Regions from separate parts of the Cellulomonas sp. P4_D11 genome, predicted to be linked through region 2. Evidence: predicted binding sites of a transcription regulator. Region 2 holds the regulator's gene; the other holds the start of a gene.

Region 1 (4,410 bases), on a different contig from region 2:
ACAGGAAGCTGCCCGTCGGGCGGTCCGGGTCGGAGATGCCCGCGCGGGCGCGCCGGACGGCGTCGGACACCGCGGTGACGGCTGGGCGCTGGCCGATCAGCCGCTCGCCCAGCACGTCCTCCATGCGCAGCAGCTTCGCGGTCTCGCCCTCGAGCAGGCGGCCGGCGGGGATGCCGGTCCACTGCGCGACCACCTCGGCGACCTCGTCGGGACCCACCTTGTCCGCGATCATCGGCGGCCCGTCGGGGGCCGTGTCGACCGCCTCCTCGTCGGCCTCCGCGGCCGAGATCTGCTCCTGCAGCGTGGGGATCTCGCCGTACAGGATGCGCGCGGCCTTCTCGAGGTCACCCTCGCGCTGCAGCCGCTCGGCGTCGCTGCGCAGCGCGTCGAGCCGGGCCTTGAGGTCGCCGACGAGGTTGTGCCCGGCCTTCTCCTTCTCCCACCGCGCGGTGAGCGACGCGAGGTCCTCGCGCCGGTCGGCCAGGTCCTTGCGCAGGCGCTCCAGGCGGTCCTTCGACGCGGGGTCGTCGGACTCGGAGAGCACGACCTCCTCCATCTCGAGGCGCGTGACGGCACGCTGCAGCTCGTCGATCTCGACGGGCGACGAGTCGAGCTCCATGCGCAGCCGGGACGCGGCCTCGTCGACCAGGTCGATGGCCTTGTCGGGCAGCTGACGGCCCGTGATGTAGCGGTCGGACAGGGTCGCCGCGGCGACGAGCGCGGAGTCGGCGATGGTCACCTTGTGGTGCGCCTCGTACCGCTCCTTGAGCCCGCGCAGGATGGCGACGGTGTCCTCCACGGACGGCTCGCCGACGAACACCTGCTGGAACCGGCGCTCGAGCGCAGGGTCCTTCTCGATGCGCTCGCGGTACTCGTCGAGCGTGGTCGCACCGACGAGTCGCAGCTCGCCGCGGGCCAGCATGGGCTTGAGCATGTTGCCCGCGTCCATGGCGCCCTCGCCGCCGGCGCCCGCGCCGACGACCGTGTGCAGCTCGTCGATGAAGGTCACGACCTCGCCGTTCGAGCCGGTGATCTCGGCCAGCACGGCCTTCAGGCGCTCCTCGAACTCGCCGCGGTACTTGGCTCCGGCCACCATCGCGGCCAGGTCGAGCGCGACCAGCTTCTTGCCGCGGAGCGACTCGGGCACGTCGCCGGCGACGATGCGCTGCGCCAGGCCCTCCACGACAGCCGTCTTGCCGACGCCGGGCTCGCCGATGAGCACGGGGTTGTTCTTGGTGCGCCGCGACAGGACCTGCACCACGCGGCGGATCTCGGCGTCGCGACCGATGACGGGGTCGAGCTTGCCCTCGCGCGCCCGCTGCGTCAGGTCGAGGCCGTACTGCTCGAGCGCCTTGTACGTGCCCTCGGGGTTGGGCGTCGTGACGCGCGCGGAGCCCCGCACCGTCGGCAGGGCGGCCGCGAGCGCCTCGCGGGACGCACCCTGGGCGCGCAGTGCGTCGGCCACGCCGGACTGTCCAGTGGCCAGGCCGAGCAGCAGGTGCTCGGTGGAGATGTAGTCGTCGCCGAGGGAGCGCGCCTCGGAGGAGGCGGCCTCGAGCGCGGTCGACGTCGCCCGCGACGCCGACGGCTGGGCGACGGTGGAGCCGCTGCTGGCGGGCAGGTTGACGAGCATGCCGCGGACGGCGCGGCCGAGCGCGGTGCGGTCGGTGCCGACGGCGTCGAGCAGCCCGTTGGCCACGCCGCCCTCCTGCTGGAGCAGGGCGTTCAGCAGGTGCGCGGGCTCGAGCTGCGGGTTGCCGGCGGCCGATGCCTGCTGGATGGCGTCGCCCAGGGCCTCCTGGGAGCGGGTGGTGAACTTGGCGTCCACAAGACCTCCTGTGTGGTGTCGTGTCTGCTCATCGCAACGACCGTCAGAGTTGAGTCTATTCCGCTCAACTCTGTTCGGCTCGGTTCACCGCACCGGGGCGCCGCGCCCGTGGCACGATCACGCCATGAGCGACGACGTCCCGGACGTGCTGGGCCCCGGCTGGACCTCCCGGACCCTGCCGCTGCGGCCGGACGGCGGCACCCCGGACCCGGTCGCCACCCTGGTCCACCGCGTCGGCTCCCCCAGCCGGCGGGCCCTGCTGTACGTGCACGGGTTCGTCGACTACTTCTTCCACACCGCCTTCGGCGACGCCCTCGCGGCACACGGCTACGACGTCTACGCCCTCGACCTGCGCGACTTCGGCCGGTCCATCCGCGAGGGCCGCCCGGCCAACCACGTCACGGACCTGGGCGCGTTCGCCGAGGAGATCGACGCTGCGATCCGCGTGATCAGGCAGGACCACGACGAGATCGTCCTGCTCGGCCACTCGATGGGCGGGCTGGTGACGTCGCTCTGGGCCGACTCCCGCCGCGGCGAGGGGCTCATCGACGCGCTCGTGCTGAACAGCCCGTGGCTGGACCTGAACGGTTCCTGGTTCGAGCGCACGGTCTTCACGGCCGTGCTGGACGGCGTGGGCAAGGTCGCCCCGAACCTCGTGGTCGGCAAGATCGCGCCGTTCTACGGGCGCGCGCTGCACGAGGACACCGGCGGCGAGTGGTCGTACGACCTCGCGTGGAAGCCGGTCGACGGCTTCCCGGCCCGGGCCAGCTTCGCGCGGACGATTCGTCGTGGGCACGCTCGGGTGGCCGCGGGACTCGCCATCGACGTCCCGGTCCTGCTGCTGGCGTCCGACGCCTCGGGCTCCGACGACGCCTGGCACGACGCCCTCCTGACGACCGACTCGGTGCTCGACGTGGCGGACATGAAGCGCCTGGCGCCGAAGCTGGGACCGGACGTGACCTTCGTCGAGGTTCCGGGCGGCGCCCACGACCTCGCCCTGTCGCCGCTGCCCGCCCGCGACACGTACGTCGCCGAGGTGCTGAGGTTCCTCGACGCCCGGCTGCCGTGACGGGCAGGGTCGCGCGCTGGCGCCTGCGCGGGCTCCGGATCGCGGCCCGGCTCCGGCTCACCCCGCTCGGCGGCCTCGTCGAGCGTGGCTACACGGGCTTCGTCGCGATCGAGCCGTTCGACCGCGCCATGACGCTCGCCGCCCAGGCGTTCGTGTCCATCGTGCCCATGATGATCGTGATGGCGGCCCTCCGCCCCAACCAGGACGGGTTCGGCTCGTTCATGGCGGACACCCTCGGCCTCACCGAGGAGACACGCGAGGCCCTTGCCGGCAGCGTGAGCACCAGCGCGACCCTGGGGGGCACCGTCGGGATCCTCGGCCTCCTGGTCGCCCTGATCGGCGCGACCTCCTACTCCCGAGCCCTCGAGCGCATGTACGCCAAGATCTGGCAGGTCAGGCGGCCCGGGCTGCGGTCGGCATGGCGCTGGCTGACCACCGTGCTGGCCGTGGTCCTGGCCATCGGCCTGATCGAGGTCACACGCGAGGCCACCGAGGGGGTCCCCCTACCCGCTCTCTGGGACTTCATCGTCCGGGTCGTCGTGTGGGCGGTCGTCTGGACCTACATCCCCTGGGCGCTGCTGCACGCCCAGATCCCGGTCCGCGTCCTCGCGTTCACCGGTGGCGTGTCCGCGCTCCTGCTCGGCCTGCTCAGCCTGGCGGGCCAGGTCTACCTGCCCATCGTGCTGCTCTCGGGGACCCGCCAGTTCGGCGTGCTGGGCCTCGTGTTCGCCTACATCGGGTGGCTGTTCGCGCTGAGCTTCGCCCTGGGGCTCGCGTGCGTGATCGGCCGGGCGTGCGCGCAGGACGAGGGCGCTCTGGGCCGGCTGGTGCGCGGGCGCGACGACTCGACCGCCTGGCACCCGGTCTGACGCACGGACGCCGGCGTGGCCGAGGCCCCGCCGGCGTCCGTCACAACGGTCAGGCCCGCGCCGACGCCGTCCGACGACGCGCGAGCACGAGCAGGCCCGAGCCCGCGAGCAGTGCCACCGAGCCGCCGAGCGCGAGCGCCGTGGCGTTGACACCGGTCGCGGCCAGCTGGGCGCCGACCGTGATCGTGGCCCAGCCGATGACGGTGCCGTTCGCGGCGTAGAGCGCGACCCGGTGCTGCCCGGTGGGCAGGTCGGCCGGGAGGACGAAGGTCGCGGTCGCCTGCGCCGAGAGCGCCGTGGTGCCGAGCAGGCGCGGGGCGGAGTAGACGGCCCCGTCGACGGTCTCACCGGCGTGGCCAGGGGCCGTCACCGTGATCGTGCCGCCGGGAACCAGGTTGCCGGACACCGTGATCTTGCCCTCGAGCGGCGCGGTCAGGTCGTCGGACGACTTCGGCGGAACCGTGGCCGCGACCGACGGCGTCACCGTGGGCGTCGGGGTGGCCGCGACGGGTGCCAGGTCGAACGTGAAGGTGGTGCAGCCGGCGGTGATCGAGTGGATGACCTCGTCGCCCACCGCGCCGGAGCCCAGCGAGTAGCCGACGGCCCGGACGTTGAGGTCCGTGCCGGCGGTGCCGTAGGCCGCG
Region 2 (4,410 bases):
ACCTCGGTCAGGCCGCGCGCCCCGAAGTCGAGCTGGGCGGACGAGACGCGCGTGACGCTGACGTTCACGCCCGCGGCCGCGACGCGGGCGCGGACCTCGTCGGCGGGCTGCCCCTCGACCGTGAACGTGACGATGCCTGACCGGCGCTCGCCCTTGTCACGCACCGTCACGCCCGGCAGCTCCGCGAGCTCCGCGCGCAGGCGCGCCGCGAGGCCGGTGACGCGCTCCTCGATGGCGGGCAGCCCGAACGACAGCGCGTAGTCGGCCGCGGCGCCGAGGCCGAGGTTGTCGGCGATCGACCGCTCCCAGGTCTCGAACCGCAGGGCGCCGGGCACGACCTCGTACGTGCTCGCGGACGTCCAGCGGGCCGCGCCCAGGCCGAGCACGGGCGGGACCAGGCTGTCGACGATCCCGCGGCTCGCATAGAGGAAGCCGGTGCCGCGCGGGCCGCGCAGGAACTTGCGGCCGGTGGCGGCGAGCAGGTCGCACCCCAGCTCCTCGACGTCGACGTCGAGCTGGCCGACGGACTGGCACGCGTCGAGCAGGAACGGGACGCCGGCCTTCCGGGTGAGGGCGCCGACCTCCGCGGCCGGGTTGACCACGCCGCCGCCGGTCGGGACGTGCGTCAGGGCGACGAGCGCGACGTCGTCGTCGAGCCGCCGCTCGAGCTGGTCGAGGTCGACCTGGCCGTGCTCGTCGTCCTCGATCACCTCGAGGGTCGCCCCCGAGCGCTCGCACGCCTGGAGCAGGCCGATCGCGTTGCTGATGTACTCGGTCCGGGCCGTGAGGATGCGCTGACCACGGGTCACCGGGATCGCCGAGAACGCGACGTTCCAGGCGGCCGTGGCGCTCTGCACCAGGGCGATCTCGTCGCGGTGCGCGCCGACGAGCGCGGCCACGGAGTCGTACACGGCGGACACGCGGTCCTCCGACTCGGCCTCCGCCTCGTACGGACCGATCTCCGCCTCGCGGCGCAGGTGCGCGACGACGGTGTCGGTCACGACGCTCGGTCGCAGGGCGCCACCGGCGTTGTTGAGGTGCGCCACGTGGTCGATGCCGGGCGTGTCGCGGCGGGCGCGTTCGAGGTCGATCGTCACGACCGCCGAGTCTAGGCAGCCACCCGCGTCGCCCCCATGGCCACCTAGCAGGAAGTGGTTGCCCCGGCGGCGGCACCACGCGACGGCACGGCCGGACCGGACGTGAGATCGGTCACGTCCGCGCGGTCCGAGTCGGGAGGTCCCCGGAGGGATCGGACACCCGCGGGCACCGGGCAGGGAGGTTCGGTCGGAGCTCCGGCTGTCGGGTGTTTCCATGGACGCTGAAGTTGGACGCTTGTCCAAAACCATGCCTCCGAAAGGCTCCCCCATGCGGCGCTCCCTCGCCCTCACGCTCGGCGCAGTCGCCGCAGTCCCCCTGACGTTCGCCCTCGCCGGCCCTGCGGCCGCGGCCGCGACCGGCTACGACGGGGTCGCCAGCGGCCACCGCGCGTCGGCGACCGACGGCACGACCCGCCCGGCGTACTTCGCGTACGACGCGGACCTCGGCTTCTCGGTGTCGGACCTCGCCGCGGGCGAGACCGTGACGTTCACGACGACGATCGCCGCGAACCCGAACGCCGCCCACTGGAAGGATCCTCAGGACTCGCAGGCGAACCTGTACGCCGTGGGCTTCCTGCGGGTCGTCGCGAACGAGACCCCCGTCCAGGGCACGGCGCTCGCCAGCCCCGCGCACGACCAGGACCCGGTCATCTGGGGCCAGGACAACCAGGGCGCCGGCTCCGGCGTCGGCGGCATGGCCTTCTGCAGCAACGACAAGTTCTTCGTCGCCGGCAACTTCGTCTTCGGGCCCGGTGAGCACTGCGTGCTGCCGCTCGACAGCGCCGACGGCACCGCCATGGACCAGATCTCCACCGAGCGGTACACGGTCACGATCGCGGCCGACGGCACCTGGACGGGCACCGTCGTCCCGCTCGACGCCGACGGCGACGTGGTGACGGCCTTCGGATCGGTCGACGTGCCGCCCACGTACTCGGGCACGCTCCCGGGCGACGACAGCACCGAGTTCGTGCCGTTCGTGCGTGCCCGCGCCGGTGCGTACACCGACTCGACCGGCCTCGTCGACCCCGACGGCGACTGGCGCATCGACGTGACGGACAGCTCGCTCGTGACGCCGTTCGTCGCAGCGGCCGCGCCCTCCGCGACCCCGACGACCCCGGCACCCGCCGGTACGACCCCGTCGCCTGCCGCCTCTGCCCAGGCGGGGGCGGAGCTCGCGGTCACCGGCTCGCAGAACGGGCCGACGGCCGCCCTGGCCGGCGCGCTCGTCCTCGCGGGGATCGGTGGCGTCCTGCTCGCCCGTCGCCGCCGCGCCTGACCGTCGCGCCCAGCACGACTGAGGCCGCCCGGCCCGCGTTCCTTCTCGGAGCGCGGGCCGGGCGGCCTCGTGTCGTTCGGTGGTGACCTCAGCGGGAGGTCGGGCGCCAGAGGACGATCGCGGCGCGGTCCGCCGTGGTGGTCGGGCGCCGGCTGCGGCTCGCGGTGCGGCTGACCGCCTCGACGGCGCCCGTCGGGTCGGCCGTGAAGACGCGGCGGCCCGGCTCGACGAACGCGCGGAGGTACTCGATCTGCCGGCGCAGGCCGTCGAGCTCCGCCTCGAGCTCGAGGATCCGCTTGATGCCGGCCAGGTTGACGCCCTCGTCCTGCGAGAGGCGCTGGACCTCGCGCAGCGTCGCGATGTCGCGCAGCGAGTAGCGCCGCCCACGGCCGCTCGCCCGGCTGGGGCTGACCAGGCCGAGCCGGTCGTACTGGCGCAGGGTCTGGGGGTGCATGCCCGCCAGCTCGGCGGCGACCGAGATGACGTAGACCTTGGCGTCCTCGGTGGCCACGGCTACGTCTTCGCCGCGTCGAGCAGGCCGGCGCGCACGTCCTCACCGGAGGTCGCGATGCCGAACGCCTGGACCGCCTCGCGGGCCGCGGTGTTGAGCCGCTGCGGGACGACGACCTGGACGGTGATGAGCAGGTCGCCCTTGGTGCCGGGGACGCCCTTGCCCTTGACGCGCAGGGCACGGCCCGACGGGGTGCCCTCGGGCACGCGGACGCGGACGGTGGACCCGTCGAGCGTCGGCACCTCGATCGTCGCGCCCAGCGCGGCCTCGTCGAACGCGACGGGGACCGTGATCCGCAGGTTGTCGCCGTCGAGCGAGAACACGGGGTGCGGGGTCACGCGGACGGTGATGACGAGGTCGCCCGCCGGTCCGCCGCGCTCGCCGGGCCGACCCTTGCCGCGCAGGCGGATCTTCTGGCCGTCGCGCACGCCGGCGGGGATGCGGGCGTTCACGGTCCGGCCCTCGACGCTCAGGGAGACCGTCGAGCCCTCGACCGCCTGGCGGAAGGGCAGGGTCGCGCTCGTCGCGAGGTCGACACCCTGCTGGGGGCCGGGCGCGAACCCGCCCGCGCCGCCGTTGCCGAACAGGCCGCCGAGGATGTCCTCGAACCCGGCCGCCCCGCCGGGGGCGTTGCTGTACCGGACGCGACCGCCGCCCTGCTGGCCGCCGAACATGCCGCCGAACACGTCCTCGAACCCGGCGGTGCCGCCGCGGCCGCCCGACGTGAAGCGCGGGCCGCCGGCCATGGCGCGCAGCTGGTCGTACTGACCGCGCTGCTCGGCATCGGAGAGGACCGCGTAGGCCTCGCCGACGTCCTTGAACTTGGCCTCGGCCTTCGCGTCGCCCGGGTTGTGGTCCGGGTGCATCTGGCGCGCGAGCTTGCGGTACGCCTTCTTGATGGTCGCGGCGTCAGCGTCCTTGGGGACGCCGAGGACCGAGTAGAAGTCCTTCTCGAGCCAGTCCTGACCGGTCACGCCGCTCCTTCCTTGATGTCTGTGCAGCGTCCGAGCAGATGGAGGTTCTGGCCCCCATCTGCTCGGACGCTACTGCGGTTCTTACGCCTCGGGGTCCACGACCGCGACGCGGGCGGCCCGAAGGACCCGGTCGGGGGTGCGGTAGCCGGGCTGCAGCACCATCTGCACGGTCGACTCGGTGACGTCCGCGGAGTGCGAGTGCATGAGCGCCTCGTGCACCGCGGGGTCGAACGCCTCGCCGGCCTCGCCGTAGCGGACCACCCCGAAGCGACCGAGGGTCGCCTCGAGCTTCTCCGCGATGGACACGAACGGCCCGGTGAGGTCACCGTGCTGGCGGGCCAGCTCGATGTCGTCCAGCACCGGGATCAGCGCCTCGACGATGGCGTGCACCCCGCGGTCGTGAGCGGCGAGAGCGTCCGCCTTCGACCGCTTCACGAACCCGGAGTACTGCTGCTCGAGGTTGTAGTACGCCGCCTTGGAGCGCTGGAGCTCCTCGAGCCGCTCGGCCGCGAGGGTCTCGGCCGCCACGAGTCCCTCGAGGACGACCTCCTC

What was found. Region 2 encodes HspR, which represses chaperone genes until heat shock. Its sites were predicted from a motif close to AAGTTGAGTCNNNNNGACTCAACTT; they were not measured.
Region 1: the regulator HspR is predicted to act here: its motif matches at 1,875-1,899, upstream of clpB (ATP-dependent chaperone ClpB).

Annotation. Positions count from the first base shown of each region.
Region 1 covers NZ_JBFUIK010000006.1:103,143-107,552, forward strand. Annotated here, with positions in the region: gene clpB (ATP-dependent chaperone ClpB) at 1-1,828, opposite strand, end outside; gene AC1DT4_RS05855 (alpha/beta hydrolase) at 1,953-2,897, shown strand; gene AC1DT4_RS05860 (hypothetical protein) at 2,894-3,766, shown strand; gene AC1DT4_RS05865 (hypothetical protein) at 3,816-4,410, opposite strand, start outside.
Region 2 covers NZ_JBFUIK010000005.1:7,241-11,650, forward strand. Annotated here, with positions in the region: gene AC1DT4_RS04415 (aminotransferase class V-fold PLP-dependent enzyme) at 1-1,097, opposite strand, end outside; gene AC1DT4_RS04420 (LPXTG cell wall anchor domain-containing protein) at 1,366-2,373, shown strand; gene AC1DT4_RS04425 (heat shock protein transcriptional repressor HspR) at 2,462-2,827, opposite strand; gene AC1DT4_RS04430 (DnaJ C-terminal domain-containing protein) at 2,887-3,858, opposite strand; gene grpE (nucleotide exchange factor GrpE) at 3,940-4,410, opposite strand, start outside.